2 regions of the Aneurinibacillus thermoaerophilus genome follow, and region 1 is predicted to be linked to the other one. Evidence: riboswitches for the same ligand, from Rfam matches in the RefSeq annotation. Region 1 holds a riboswitch; the other holds the start of a gene.
The links. Region 1 has a riboswitch for cyclic di-GMP ahead of K3F53_RS02105 (methyl-accepting chemotaxis protein). Riboswitches for the same ligand answer to the same signal wherever they lie in the genome.

Region 1 (7,884 bases):
TCCGGTGTCGCACTTGTGACGCGCTGTCCCCCTCTTACTTCATGCAAAACGGCAAGAAATGCTTCACGAGTAACAGCATGAGCAGCAAAAATATTGTGCAACGTTGTTTTCTTCGCTTCCTCCAAAATGCCAAGAAACAAATGCTCAACCGACACATATTCATCATGCATCGCTTTCGCTTCATCTTCCGCTTTCAATAAAATACTGTTGACCGCAGGACTTATATAAATTTTGCCCGCTTCTCGCCCTGGACCAGATACGCGAGGCTTTTGTGAGATTCTTTTTTCCACTTCTCGCGTTATCGTTTCGCAAGGGATATTCATTCTGTTCAGCAAGCGCGGCAACAGTCCTTCATGCTGCGTCAACAAAGCAAGCAGCAAGTGTTCCGTTTCCACTTCAGGATTCCCGTACCGAAGCGCCTTCGTTTCCGCCTGTTGAATCGCTTCCAGCGATTTCTGGGTGAAACGGTTCATATCCATAGATGTGTGCGCCTCCTTCTTCCTTTCATTTTTTCTGATTGACATAATAAAATCATAACACTTCTATTATAGCCCGTTTTTCGTTCCGGCTTAATCAAGCCAAAATATAAAAACCTAATTTTGAAAGCCAGCAGTGCGACGGAGTAAAACAGAATTTCTTCTCACATACTATTTCTATAGGTGCAAGAATTACAGGAGGAGATTAGTATGGATCAGGAAAAGATAGGAACTCCGACAACGCTCAGAGAGCTGGAGGAAAAGCACAAAAAGCAGAAGCAGGCACCCAGTACACCAGAACGCAATCAAAATTTGGAATATATAGGAAAGCGAAAGGAAGAACATGTGCAAGATGAACCTTGATCCCGATACATATAGACGTATATTGTCGCTAAATCGGAGCTTAGGACAAAAAAATCCCTGCTAACAAGCGGGGATTCATTATTATCTGTATGAGAAGCATTGCGTCTGCATATGAAACGCTTAGAGCGCTTTCGTGTTTCGCTTATCTTTAATGGAATTCTACGTCAATTCTCTTGTTATTGTGCTGCTTTACTTTCGGCATCCGTATCTCAAGCACCCCGTTTCTGTACGTCGCTTTTACCCCTTCAGCCGAAACACGAGCAGGCAACGTCACCAAACGATGAAAACGTCCAATAAACCGTTCTTGCCTGTGCATTTGCTCTTCTTTCGTTTCATGAACTCTGTTAACACTTCCGCTGATCGAAAGTACATTATTTTCGACATCAATATTAATGTCTTCTTTTCTCTCTAATCCGGGAATATCACAAGATGCTACAATTTCGTTCTCAGTCTCATGTATGTCGATCCGAGGGACGCCAAAATCCTTATCAGCCGGAAAACCGGTTGCAAAGAACTGATCGAGCTCTCTTCTTAAATTTTCAAGGTGACGAAATGGCTCGTAAGGAATTAGGGCCATGCTCGTTGCCTCCTATCGCTTATTTTTATACAAAAATATATTTTCCCCCTCCATTATTTTTTATGCATTTGATGATTCATTGGCTCCACATTAAAACATATTTGTATTTATGTGGAGCAGGAAACTTTATCGATCAAAAATCTGCATACATCATTTCCTGCGAGTCCAGCATAATTTTAATAAGGTGAAGCAGCACCTGGCTGCTGTTTACATTTTCTTGAGAATAGTGTTATACTTTCAAACGTATTTTCCTGCATCAATAGGGGTTAGGAGCGTGGAAACAACCATGGCTACAACACTCTATCGTAGAATCATGTCCTTGAATCCTAAAGTAATTTTGGGATTGGAATACGTAGAAATACTCATTGGTTCAACGATTGTTGCTTTAGCTTTTACTCTGTTTTTATTGCCAAATGAAATTGCCGCCGGCGGAATTAGCGGCCTTAGCACCATTTTTTACGGATTATTTGGCTGGAAGCCATCTTATGTTCAATGGGCATTCAATCTTCCCTTATTCTTCTTAGGAACCCTTTTGCTCGGAAAAGAATTCAGTTTAAAAACCCTTGTGGGAACAACGTTTTTACCTTTTGTCGTTTATTTGACGGAAGGAATAAAACCAGCGACCACCGATCCGCTTTTAGGAGCGCTGTTTGGCGGATTGGGTGTGGGCTTAGGGCTTGGCATCGTATTTCGCGGAAAAGGCTCCACTGGCGGAACGGCGCTTGTCGGCCATATTATTCACAAATTCACCAATCTATCACTGGGAATTTGCATGGTGATTATTGATGGTCTGATTGTTGTTACATCTGCTTTCGTGTTTAGCTTTGAGCAGGCGCTTTACGCTTTAATCAGCATCTATTTAACCGGAAAGATCATTGATATTGTACAATTAGGCTTAAGCTATACAAAAATGGCCATCATTATCTCGGATAAAGATGAAGAAATTCGTCACGTAATTTTAAATGAAATCGATAGAGGGGTTACGAAAATAACCGGCATAGGCGGCTACACGAATGAAAAACGTCCGGTTTTACTATGCGTACTTGAACAAAGCGAACTGTCAAAATTAAAGCAGCTAGTTAAAAACGCCGATCCTTCTGCGTTCGTTATTATATCCAATTCTATAGAAGTATTGGGCGAAGGATTCAAGCGCTAATCCACTCCTCTTATCATTTCTAATTTTGTTATTCGAAGGTTGAAAAGTTACTAACCATTAAAAAAGGGGCTGTCCTAAAAATAATGGGCCAACCCCTTTCATATTTACGAATTCATGTGACTAAACGCCCCTTCATTCATTGAGGGGATAAAAATCGCTTGGCTCAAAATCCCGGTATAGGATGGTAAGAAGAAACATAATATCATTTATCTATCCTCTCACCATAAAATCGACATCGAAATATCAACTACAGCCAAAAAAAAAGAGTATGCTCCATTTCTACTCTTTACTTTTTATCATTTTATATCCTAACCATGTTATAACAAATGTAGCCACCATCAAAACAGTAAAAACTATCAAGAATATGCCATCGAAAGTTTCCGTATTCATGGATCGTTCCTCCTTAATCAAATCAATCTCCTATTTATTTTAATTCAAAATTTCGATATCTTTATGAGACTTTTATGAATAATTATTGAAATATGTTGAGGTTCACGGTTAGTGATAGCAAACAAAAAGTCCGAGCACGCCGGGTTTCATGGTTTGTGTTTGCTATTCATTTTTTAGTGACTTAGACGCTCCAAATAAAACCGCCACTCCAGAAACAAGACAAACAGCAAGTAAAACTATATATCCCATGTTCACATTCTCCTTATACTAGATAATCATTTTCATATTAACATAGTATTAATAATGCTTTTGTGAATAATTATTGAACGATCCAAAAATCCCCGCCAAACATTTAATAATTTGGCGGGGATGCTGGTATGGGATCATCTGAGCCATTTACTTACCTGTTTTCTCTTCATTCTGACATTTCGTTTGGCAGCTTGCTTGAATTCTAAAAGAAACTGTAAAATTCAATTATAATTTGAATTTATCTACAGACAATTGCAATTCCTGCGCAAGATTTCTAAGAGTAATAGTGAAACTTGACAATTCATCTATTAGAGAGGATTGTTTTTCAATAGCTGATGCGATATTTTCTGAACCAACGGCTACTTCTTTGGCTACCCCAGCCATTTCCTGTATAGAAGCCGTTACCTGTTCTGCTCCTGCAGATAATTGCTGGGAAGCTGCTGACACTTCCTGGATTTGATTGTTCACATGTTGGAAGGCTATTCTAATACTCTCTAAAGATTTGCCCGCCTCATTGATAACCGCCATTCCAGACTCAACTTCCTCCGCTTCTTTCTGCATACCAGATATAACTTTACGAGTATGCTCCTGCATTTGCTTAATAAACCCAGTAATCCCCTCTGCCGATTTTTTCGATTGTTCAGCAAGTTTCCTTACTTCATCTGCTACAACCGCAAAACCTTTTCCATGTTCTCCAGCACGCGCTGCCTCAATAGCCGCATTTAAGGATAATAAATTTGTTTGTTCTGTAATCTCCGTAATTACATCTGTAATTCTCTCAATTTCCTTAGAATGGTCCTCTAGTTTTTTAACCAACGAAGTCGTATCATCAACTGATTTGCTAATAGATTGCATCTGTTGAATTGCCTTGGATAGCGCTTCATTTCCATTTTCCACTTCTTTCACCGAGCTTTCAGATGTTTCCGCCACTCTAGAGGATGAATCAGCAATACGTTCAATTCCTATGGCTGTTTCCTCCATCGTACTTGCCACCTCTTCCGCTGTTTGAGAAGAGGCTTCTGCTCCTTGGTTCAGCCCCTCAACAGTGATAGCAATTTGCTTGCTGGCTTCATCTGTTTGTTCCATATTTTTTATTAGTTGTTCCGATAAAGCAATAACATGCATACTGGCGTCATTTACTTTTTTGATAATGCCTTTTAGGCCTGTTACCATTTCATTAATCGCATTAGCAAGTTCTCCTATCTCGTCTTGAGACTTTGTATCAATCGTCTTTACCGTTAAGTCTCCTTCACTTATCTTTTTCGCTATACTACTAACATACAAAATAAGTTTGATTTTTTTATTAAATAACCATATAAATACACCCATACAAATTAGTGAAAATAAAGCAATACCTCCGGCTATAACCCCTTTTATAAGAGGAAGAGAGCCATAAAATTCTTCTGGATATACAGCAATACCAAGTGTCCATCCCCAAGGTTTGTAATACTCTACATAACTCATTTGTGGTCGTTCTTTAGCCTCGTCTTGATTTTTCCACGTATAGGTTAATAACCGTTCGTTAGGATCGCTATTTTTACCAGCTTTCACAAGATCTTGTATCAAATAAGAACCATCTTCAAGCTTGAAATCCTTTTGATTTTGTCCTTCATATCCTAGCGGGTGCATAACTGCAATGTAATTGTCATCATAAGCCCACATATAGCCTTCTTTTTTATAGATAAAATGCGATTTACTTAAATCCCGCTTTTTCTTATCTTCTAACAACGGACCGTTGATATAATCCTTTGCTCTGTTTTGGGCTTCTTCCAATGTAAGATGGCCATTTTTAACTTCTTCATCCATTACCTGAATTATCGTGATTGCACCATCAACAATTTGATGTAAATGCTCAATACCTGCTTTCTCAAGTTCGCTTTTTGCAGAGTAATAAGTAACAACACCTACCAGAGAGCTTGAAATCATGATTGAAATGGTTACTGCTATTATTAATTTCCATCTTATACTAAAAATAATTTTCCTTTTTATCATAGTAATATCCTCCTTTTATAAAGACTGTTTTACCTTCCTTATATTTGCGTATCGAGCGATATATTGTCTTACTATTTAATTGATGTTTCCTAGCTACCAAACTGAACGTATATCTGTCTATTCCTTCACTAATTACTATGTACTGAATGCTAAATCTCACTCCCTTTCATTATGACTCTATATTGATAAACAAACTACATAAATACGATACGAAAGCTAGGCTTATCGCTACTTATGTAAAAAACAGAAAAGGCCATACCGCTCCCTAAGATTACCGAATGCGGAATAGCCTTTTTTTAAATTCATCAAACTTTTTAAAAAGATTTCGGTAACCCGGCTGTCATCATTCACATTGAACCTTAGACCCGTGGCTTTGCGTCCTTATCTTTCGATAAGTTTGCCTTTATCGTTAAATTAAGTTTTGCAGTTAATTAGCACTTATATCTCTTATATTATAGTCATAAAGTTCCATTACTTCAATACTGTAATAACATAAATTATATCTAATTATTCATATTGTTTTATTAATAAAATAAAATTTTAAAAAAAGGGGGGGCAAAACACTATTTTCTAAACGTTTGGTCAACTATAAAAAAAAGAAAGCCCTTGAAAAATCAAGGAGTTTGACGTTTGCTACTATCTGCATTCCAAGCAATACCCGTAAATTTCAAATTTAGAGAACAGATGAAATGCGGGTGAAACGTAGTTTATGAGCCTGCGAAAATCCTTGATTTTAAAGCTATTTAACATAACACGCAAGAAGTCCCCTTCCTTCACGCCTCCGGCGTAGGTGGGGGATGAATCGCGTGTTATGTTAAAAGTAAAAATGAAACAAATTTATTTTTAAAAATAAAAAGCAGTAGGCTGATCAGCTTACTGCTATAGTAACATGTAAAGGGGAATTCTAATTGTTCCTTCTTCTTTTAGAAACGTATCAGATGGAACCAAAAGTGTAAAATTATTCTCCAATAAAAAACCGATGATTCCTTAATGTAGGAAAAATCAATTTTTTAATTCCACAAATTGCATTGTCATATATTTCCTGTATTTTTCTGCCGGGACCCCTATTTACAAGGATACATATCTACAAAATTCAAATAATTTGGTTTTTTAACAGCCACTCTTTTAATTTTATACTCCCCTCTTCGTAGCTTATATCCTTTTGAATGATAGAAAAAGCATAGTAACCAAAAGGATCAATTTTAGGAGAATTAGTTAAACTTTTATTCACCAATATACTATTTTCTTCAAAATTTATATAAACATCCCAAATATCTGCATCTTTCTTTTTAAAAGCTATAACTTCTATGTCATAATTTTCATCTTGATATCCAATATGTAAATGGATATTATGGTCATATTGATCAGACAATATTACCACTCGCCTCTCCTAAAATATCACATGATGTTCCTTCATATCTGGTGCTACATGATAATGTAAAACATAAGGTCCCCCGGCCTTTATTGGATAATAATCTAGTCTAAATATTGGTTGACCGGTTTTTTTAACTCTTACCTGTATAATCCTCCCACCACCTCCTGGACCATCTATAGTATATTCATTAGCAGCATCTAAAGCTTTTTGAACATAGGGCTTAGCAACGTTCTATGCTTGTTCAGCCGCTTATTTACCTACTTTTTCTAATAATACTCTTAAAGCGTTTGCTACTACTGGAGCAACTGCGGCTCGAACCTCATTGTTATCTTTTTGTTTATCTTCTAATTCTCTCTCTAATTGCTGAAAAACTGGGTCCTCAACCAGAAATGTAAATTCTTCTTCAAATGACTTAATCTCCTTGTTAGTAACAGTTATAGACTCATCCTGATTTCATAGCCATAGCAGGCGAAACTGTTCCTAACAATAAACTAAAACATAAAACAAAACTCAATACTTTTGATGCTATTTTAAATCCCATACTTATACCACTTTCCATGGTTATATAGACTCTTAACTCGTCCCTAAAAATTCATGCTTTAAAAACTTAGATGGTGTTGCAAAACTTATAATCGCTGAATGGTAAAGGGTAAATATAATCAATTATGCATAATCCTATAATTTGTAAAAATAGGTCTATGAATTAGGTGGAAAATATTTTAAATTGTTAATATATGTATATATTGGGCGATGCATGCATTATATGTAACTTATTTCCTTTACGTCCGACTCAAAAAAAGAAAGAGTGAAGACGAAGTGTTTGGATCGTTAAAAAATATATATGATATGTATAGGCTCGGAAAAAGTGTTGTGAACTCAAAAAGTTTTCAAAAATCACTCAACAGAGCGGAAAAAGAATATCAAAAGAGAAGGAAAAAGCAGGAGGAAAAATTAAAAAGAACAAAGGCTGGAAGAAGGCAATTAAAAGAAATAAAAGCTTATGAAAAAGCTACAAAACAATTGTGGAAAGGGTTCACTCAGTCCTTTCAGACCTTAGGTAAGGTATGCACTTCCGCTAGAAAACTCGCAACCAACCTATTGCCCATTGAACAGATTTACAAATTAAAGAAGATCATGAAGGCTGAGGTGATAAAGAAACAAAATTCCGCTATTAAAAAGTTGCAGAAGCCAAAATCCATTCAAAAACCAAAATCAGTCTCCCCATCACCTCCACCAAAGCGTAGTATGATGGATGATCTGGTAGTTGGATTAAAGAAGTTTGGAAGAGAGTTCAAACCTGCTTTTT
Region 2 (7,884 bases), 1.7 Mb from region 1:
CAATCCCAGTCCAAACGGCATACGCCGTTCCCATGGAGATCGTTTTCATCGCCTGAGAAAGAAAGAAAAAGCTCAAACAAAATCCCCCAACCAGTATGGCAATTGACTGCCAATTTTTTTGTTTATGTACTTTATTTATTCCTGTTACGCCGACCACTTCGAAAGAGCCGGCTAGGATAAGATAGATCCAACCCATTATCCTCTGTCTCCTTTCATTTCCCTTCCGCTTCAGCTCCAACGTTATCTTCCGATTCTTTCGTAACAACCTTCAGCCCAATTACGCCTATCAATAATAATAAAATAAGCAACACTTTCACCCATTGAAACGGTTCGCCAAACACAAGCATCTCCATGATTACGGTTCCAGCCGTTCCGATTCCTGTAAAAACGGCGTATACGGTGCCAACCGGCAGTCTGCTTGAGGAGCGAATCAACAAATCAAAACTAACGTAAATAGCTATTATCGTCCCAACCCATGTCCAAAAATTATAAGCATGCTTGAGTCCGATAACCCATGCGACTTCAAAAAAGCCGGCAATCAATACCAATATCCAGTTTCGGTTCATTCCATTGCCTCTCCTGTGTTTTTCTTTATTATTCATATAGATAATCCGCGCCAATACAAATACCAGGAAGCATGTAACCTTCTTATGAATCGTTCCGTTCCGCCATATAACATTTCCACGAGGAGCCCGTCAAGCAAACCCATGAACGCGACAGCGGCCCGCTCCGCACCGACAGAACGAATCTCGCCTTCCTCTATCGCTTTTTCAAACACCGGAATAAGAAGACCTTCGAGTTTATCCAGATAAATGTAAACATCGTGCATGACTTCATCGTACAAGTGGGTTGGCGGAAAAAATGTGATGCGTAGCAAAAATTTCGTTCTGTCATCATGCTCATACCGTGCTTTATACTGGCTCAAAAAGTTATACAAACGCTCGTGTAAAGGAATGTTTGCATGACGCGCAAAAAAATGAGTTACAAACTCCGCTTCATCACTAATAACATCCTCGATCACCTTTAGAAAAAGATCGTCTTTTCCTTTAAAATGTGCATAGATCGATGGCTTTTTTATCCCCACCTCATCAGCAATATGTGCAAGGGAAGCCCCTTCATACCCATGTCTGGCAAAATGAGCGAGAGCGACCTTTTTTATGCGATGGATCGTCATCTCCCGTTCACCTCCCTAACGTTCGTTAGTTCATTTTTACACAGATTTTCTAGAAAGTCTACGGACGGAGAATAAAACGTTCTTGTTCCATACTACCGCTGTTCTATCTTTTACAAACCAAAAAATTCCATATGATACTTTTCACTTCTGTAATAAGATAATCGGTCATTCAAGTTACCTGTGTGAAGTTCGAATTTATGTCCATCAGGGTCTGTAAAATAAACGGAACGTTTGTCTTTTTCATCTCTGTCTCTACCCGGAAGAATATTGACGAATACCTCCCAACTAGAACTTTGAATCATTTAGTTTTTCCCTTTTTAATAGTTACGCTAAATCACTCAAAATTCCTGCTTATTAGTGAAATGGCTACGTTCATTCTGCTCCGCTTCTATACAAATCCAAGTACAAAAGCAGCTCGTAAATCAGCACTAATGACCACCACAATCACAAGCGCTTTCTTCTTCGCTGTATATCTCGGTGCTGTAGGCCGCCCCATCTTCCTTAGCGGTTCTGCTGAGCCACAAGTTATGAAAGATAAGGAATGGGTTTTCTTTTTCAATATAAAGTGGTATGATTATGTATGTTCGCCTTTCTTATGGTTGTTTGATCGTACTTACATCATATAAGAAAATGGCGAATTTTTGTTTTTTCTGATTGAGAATGATTCAACAAGTTCATTAGATAAAAAATAAAGTTTTCCTACAAGAGGTACTATGCATCCAGACATTCATTCTAATACAAATACTAAAACAATAAAAAAAATTTACATTCCTGTAAGTACAAAATTTTGGCTAAGTCATTTTATCGCTTTTTTGTGGATGTGCTTTTCCATTTATATTTCCATGCCTTGGTTAAAGGATTTATCAAGTATTATTTCTTTTCCTTTCGCTCTGCTCATTATTATAGGAATTTCATATATTCCAGGATATATGAACGCTTTTCTTGTTGCAAGCTTAGTCTTTGATCGACAGCCGCCGTTCAAGAATGAGTTTTCCACCGATTCTGTAACCGTTCTAATAGCTGCTTATAATGAAGAAGAAAAAATATTTAATACATTAAGATATCTTTCAAAGCAAGATTATAAAGGTAAAATAACTACGATGATTATTGATAACGGTTCAACTGATAATACTGTTTCCGAAATACTAAAAGCAAAACAGGAACTAGACTTGGATATTGCAATTTTTCACGAAGAGCATCCTGGAAAGTTTCATGCTTTAAACAAAGGACTACAATATGTTACGACTCCATATGTAATTACACTAGATGCAGATACATTATTGCATCCATCCGCTATTCGTTATATCGTAGCCAGAATAAAAAGTAGTTCAGAAGAGATATGTGCAGTGGCAGGCTCTATTCTTGTTAAAAATAGTCGAGATAATATATGGACAAAGATACAGGAATGGGATTATTTTTTAGGAATTGCTTCTATTAAACGGCTTCAGGGTTTATATCAGGGAACACTTGTTGCACAAGGAGCCTATAGCATATACAAAACTTCATGCCTCAAAGAAATCGGGGGATGGCCTAATGCAATCGGTGAGGACATTGTCTTAACATGGAGACTTTTACAAAAAGGGTGGAAAGTTTATTTTGAACCATTAGCAGTAGCTTTTACAGAAGTACCTACCAGTTTGAAACACTTTGTTCGTCAACGCTCTCGTTGGGCTAGAGGAATGATTGAAGGGCTAAAGGAAATTAAACCCTGGGAACAACCCCAGCTATATACAAAATACTTAACCTTTATTAATTTGATTATGCCTTATTTGGACTTTGCATACACATTCTTTTGGATTCCTGGCCTTGTTCTTGCATGGTTCGGTTACTATTGGATTGTTGGACCTATGACATTACTCGTTTTACCTCTCACTTTAATAAGCTATAGTTTCCTTTATTTCTTTCAAAAAAAATATGTTTTTACCTCCTTACATTTAAAAGTTCGTAAAAACTTTCTCGGTTTTCTTTTATTTGTTCTTTTTTATCAAATGATTATGTCACCCGTTTCAACATATGGATATATACAAGAAGTGTTCAAACTACAAAGGATATGGAAATAGCAGCTGCATTCTACAAAAGCACCCAGGGCTGAAAGTTTCGCTCTAGATGATAACCGTCTTTATGTGACGGGAAAAAATGAATCATGTAGAAAAAAGATAGCTGTAGCTGATACCGATGGTTATAGAGCAAAGCCTCGCCACCCAAATGGGCAGCGGGGCATTATTATTTTTGCTGCACTCTTCCTCTAAATACCCCGACAATGTTTTAACATGACACTACAGAGAAATCTAATTCCAATGGTAGGCATTCTAACATTTTATCTCAAACTATTTTCGTCTATCATACGCTTAATTCTCTCTTTTGCTTCTTCAATATCCAATTCAACACTACTAATGATATCTAACCAATGTTCCTTCTGTTTTTTCATCGTAAAAAATATGGTTGGTTTTTCATGTTTAAGAATAGTGATTAGTTCTATTATTGGTAATGTTTCCCCAATCGCTTTCTCTCTAAGCAGACCTTTAAAAAAACTAGTAAAGATATAATAATGCTGTGACTCATCATGGTGTTTCTCTAGAAGTTTATAAAAATCCACTATCGCATCAACAACTCGATACATTTTTCTTCTCATATATTCCTCCTGGCAACTGGCTGGCATATCTTAAAGATAGAAGCCCCTATAGTTTTGCGTCCTTATCTTTCAATAAGTTTACCTTTTTCAGCAGGAATATATTATCACTAAAAACAAAGCGATAATAGGTATAAAGACATGCAAAAATTGCACCTATCTGACACGGCCCCTTCGCTTATCTTCTGATACTATCATCATACTCCCCCTATTTCAAAACAGCGCCCATCCAATCAAAAATCAGGCCATTTATCCCCGGATTAATTTAATCAAAGATATAACAGCACCATATACCCCCTAAATCATTGAGCGGTTAACTCAAAATAGTTTTATGTCTACTTCGTAACATTTATAAACATAGACCATCCTATGCAAATATGTACTCAAGGGGACAAATGGTGAGTGATAAATGGGGTTCCAAATTATCGTTTACTGATCTTATTTTCTTAGATAAAATTTATGTATATTTTATTTAAATTCCAAAGGAGGAATAATATGTGAAAGGGGAGAAAGTCGTTATCACAGGATATGGAATCAAAGTTCCAGGTGGATATAATGTAAATCACTTTGCCGATACTCTTTTAACGGGAAAAAGCGCTCTAGACCTTTACATAGGAGAAGGAACGGAAGGAAAAAATATCGCATTCGGGGTTGTACATGATAGATTAGCAGAAATACAGAATAAAAAGTATAGAAGATACCCTAGGATCAGTCTTCTGGCTATGTCAGCCGCAAAGGAAGCGCTACAAATGACAGGAAATATCCATTTAGATCAATATAAAACAGGAATTTTCCTCGGAACGGCTTTAGGGGGAACCCTAGGATACGATGAGATTGTCGTTCTTGCCCAACAGAATAATCTGAAAGATATGCCTGTCAGTGGATGTGGGATCGTCCATTATCATAGCTTAGCTTCTTCAATAGCAGAGTTTCTAGGGGTAAATGGAGTTACGAGAACCGTAGCCACAGGATGCGCAGCAAGCATTGATGCCATCCAGGATGCCATTATGTATTTGCGTTCTGGCGAGTTAGACATCTGCATCGTAGGGGGGGCCGATGCGCCTATTTCTAAAACAGTGATATATGCCTTCGGAAAAATAAGATGTTTATCACAAGACAAAGAGCTACATATGATGGGCGTTCCATTTTCAAAAAAGAGCGGAGGATTTGTCATCGCTGAAGGAGCAAGCGTATTAGTGCTTGAAAGAGAATCGAGCGCTCTGAAAAGGGGAACAAAGATTTTAGGTGTCATTGACGAGGTCAGTACATCAAACGATGGAAAAGGAATATTTTTTTCAGACAGCGAAGGGAAACATTTGCTTCGTGATTTAGAAAAGGTAACTAAACATAGAAAGCCTACATATGTCAATAGCCAGGCACTTGGAATGAAAGAAAACGATAGGATTGAAGCTATCAACCATATGCAGTTGTTTGGTAAAGATGTTCCTATTACTTCTATAAAAAGTATAACCGGTCATACGTTTGGAGCAAGTGCAGGAGCACAAATGATTTCTTCTCTTATTGGAATGGAACGGAATTTCATTCCTAGTACAGTGAATGCGGTTCGAGAGGATTATCCGGAACTGTCTATTGTATATGATACCATTCAAACGGAAGTTGACAGTTTTGTTGTTACTTCTCATGGATACGGTGGAAATAATGCTGCTATTTTCATCTCTAAATACCCATTTTAAAAAATTCATACTTACTGAGGAAGGAAAACGAATGATTGAAACACATAAGGATAAAGAAAAATTGTTGTATTTAATTATCGAAAAAGTTCCAAACATGATCGAAGCGCATATTCAAAATATGCTACAAAAAACTGAAAACTTCCATAAAGTTATTGAAGACCTTGAAGCCTATAGAACTTCTTTATATTCAATATATACTACTGTGGCGAGAATATTATTTAAAGAGAATGAGGAATATATAGAAGCGCTACAACAGCTGGAGAAAACAGGCTATGAAGTAGGGCTTTATTTTGGAGAAGTAAAAGAAATGAATCGAGAAACATTCCTCCAGCTAACACATAGTATTCGAATACATTCTTTTGATTATGTTTGTTCTTTAATTAATGTTCATCTCTCCAAACCAGAAGAACGCTCTTTTCTGATCTCTAGGCTTTTTGAAATTCTAAATGCGAGATTTAACAGTTGTGTCAACGGCTTCCTTTCTGCAAAAGATAAACAAATCCATTATTTGCATAATCAAAAACTATCAATTATGGGGCAAATGGCAGCGGGCATGGCTCATGAAATCAGAAATCCGCTTTGCAGTATTAAAGGTTTTCAACAACTGATGAAACGAATGGTCCTTAATAAAACAGCAAATACAAATAATTTTTTGAATTACATCGATATTTGCATTAACGAAATTACAAAAATCGAAAACCTGGTGTATGATTTCCTTTTGTTAGCGCGTAAAGGAGACAGTAGAAAAAGAAGCTGGGAAAAAGTAAATATCAATCAAATTTTCCAAAAAATTCATGCGTTAGCTGCATGCTTTGCATTAGAAAAGAACGTTACTCTTCATTTATCTCTGCCATCAACTACTCTTTTCACCTATGGAATCTCTTCATATATCGAACAAATCATGCTTAACATTATCAAAAACAGTATCTCTGCGCTACATCCTGGAGGACTCTTACTCATCAATTTGTATCCTTCGATAGACAGCAAAGAAGCGATTTTAACTTTTGTCGATAATGGAATAGGGATTCCGGAAAATCACATAAATAAAATTTTTGAGCCCTTTTTTACAACGAAAGAAGACGGAACGGGATTAGGTTTGTCCATATGTAAAAGGTTAGTTGAGGAAATGCGAGGAAGTATTCTGATACAGTCAAAAGAAAAAGAAGGAACAACTGTCGAGATTCGTTTGCCCTTAGTTCCCCATGTCATGTAGATCCTTATTAATATCTTCAACTAACACATAATTCTTTTCACCTATTTATAAGCAACATTAATTTACATAACTTTAACTTGTATGTATTTTTTAACCAAATATAACAAAAGCATCCTGTTCCAAATTGGAATAGGATGCTTATGGAATAGAATTAAAATTTATTCTTGTTATCCAAATTAATCACTGAAATTTTCAAACAGAAACTTTAACTCTTTACTATCATAAATCTCTCCATTACTAATGAATTTTTCAACTTCTACTGTACCATCTTCCATAAACTCTATTTCCCACCGTTGACCTGGAACGGCTACCTCAACCATAATTGCTTCATTCCTCACTTTACCTAACTTATAGAATATATGATTTTCCTCTAATTTATTAAGAAAACGAATCAACTCTTTTAGATCCAACAAGCCTTCCCCCCATCTTAAGTATAAATTCTTACTCTTCTACTTCGTTCGTTGTTGAAGTGATGTTTTCAAACATTTTTCTTTTCGTTCCTTTTTAAGCAACAACTAAAAAAAAAATAGGCAGCACCTATTTTTTTAATGGTTACTTATATATATATCAGGAAAATATTGTGTAGTAAATACTTTTCCTGGTATAGTGTGATTTAACATAAAGTAGCGAAAAATTCCTTTTCTCTATAGGTGGGAGATGAATCGCTTCTGCTTTTTTATCTATAAAAAGTATCTTTCATATAAAAGGAGCATTCCTGTAATGAATGAAATATTCGCCAACGCAGAACGATCCGAAGAATGCACGTGTAATCGCACATCTCATAAAAGCTGGACGGTACTCCGCACCCATTTTCCGACCGGTGTTTATGCCGAACTACGGGAAGCTGTCAAAATACGAGACCACATCTCTTGCAAGATTCAACGCATTCCAGTCAAGGTGCATATCATTGCTAAAGTCCATATTCGGCACACTAGGCTCTGGCTTAACGTCCTGATAAAAAGTCATGTAGGTCAATAGTAATGAAAAACAGTGAAAAACGACAAAATAGTAAGAATAAATAGCATGATGTACGTTTTCATTAGTTTTCAATGGATATGATTGCCGCTTTCATGGAGATGGACCACCTTTGTCAAGAGAGCCCCATAAACATGATAATAAATGTAAAACATATTAACACAAACTTGGTATTTAGATAAAAAGTGAGGGAGTAAAA

Region 2: linked by a shared signal. The riboswitch ahead of K3F53_RS10790 (hypothetical protein) and the one ahead of K3F53_RS02105 (methyl-accepting chemotaxis protein) in region 1 are both predicted to bind cyclic di-GMP.

The regions. Positions count from the first base shown of each region.
Region 1 is NZ_CP080764.1:362,469-370,352, reverse strand. It holds gene clpB (ATP-dependent chaperone ClpB) at 1-479, opposite strand, end outside; gene K3F53_RS02120 (hypothetical protein) at 687-839, shown strand; gene K3F53_RS02115 (Hsp20/alpha crystallin family protein) at 988-1,416, opposite strand; gene K3F53_RS02110 (YitT family protein) at 1,730-2,572, shown strand; gene K3F53_RS02105 (methyl-accepting chemotaxis protein) at 3,437-5,203, opposite strand; cyclic di-GMP riboswitch class I at 5,528-5,615, opposite strand; gene K3F53_RS02100 (DUF3986 family protein) at 6,297-6,584, opposite strand; gene K3F53_RS02095 (hypothetical protein) at 7,395-7,884, shown strand, end outside.
Region 2 is NZ_CP080764.1:2,082,101-2,089,984, forward strand. It holds gene K3F53_RS10765 (DMT family transporter) at 1-196, opposite strand, end outside; gene K3F53_RS10770 (DMT family transporter) at 213-566, opposite strand; gene K3F53_RS10775 (TetR/AcrR family transcriptional regulator) at 599-1,174, opposite strand; partial or broken gene K3F53_RS10780 (metallothiol transferase FosB) at 1,285-1,446, opposite strand; gene K3F53_RS10785 (glycosyltransferase family 2 protein) at 1,888-3,234, shown strand; gene K3F53_RS10790 (hypothetical protein) at 3,492-3,806, opposite strand; cyclic di-GMP riboswitch class I at 3,815-3,899, opposite strand; gene K3F53_RS10795 (beta-ketoacyl synthase N-terminal-like domain-containing protein) at 4,301-5,497, shown strand; gene K3F53_RS10800 (sensor histidine kinase) at 5,529-6,710, shown strand; gene K3F53_RS10805 (hypothetical protein) at 6,887-7,120, opposite strand; partial or broken gene K3F53_RS19425 (IS110 family transposase) at 7,444-7,580, shown strand.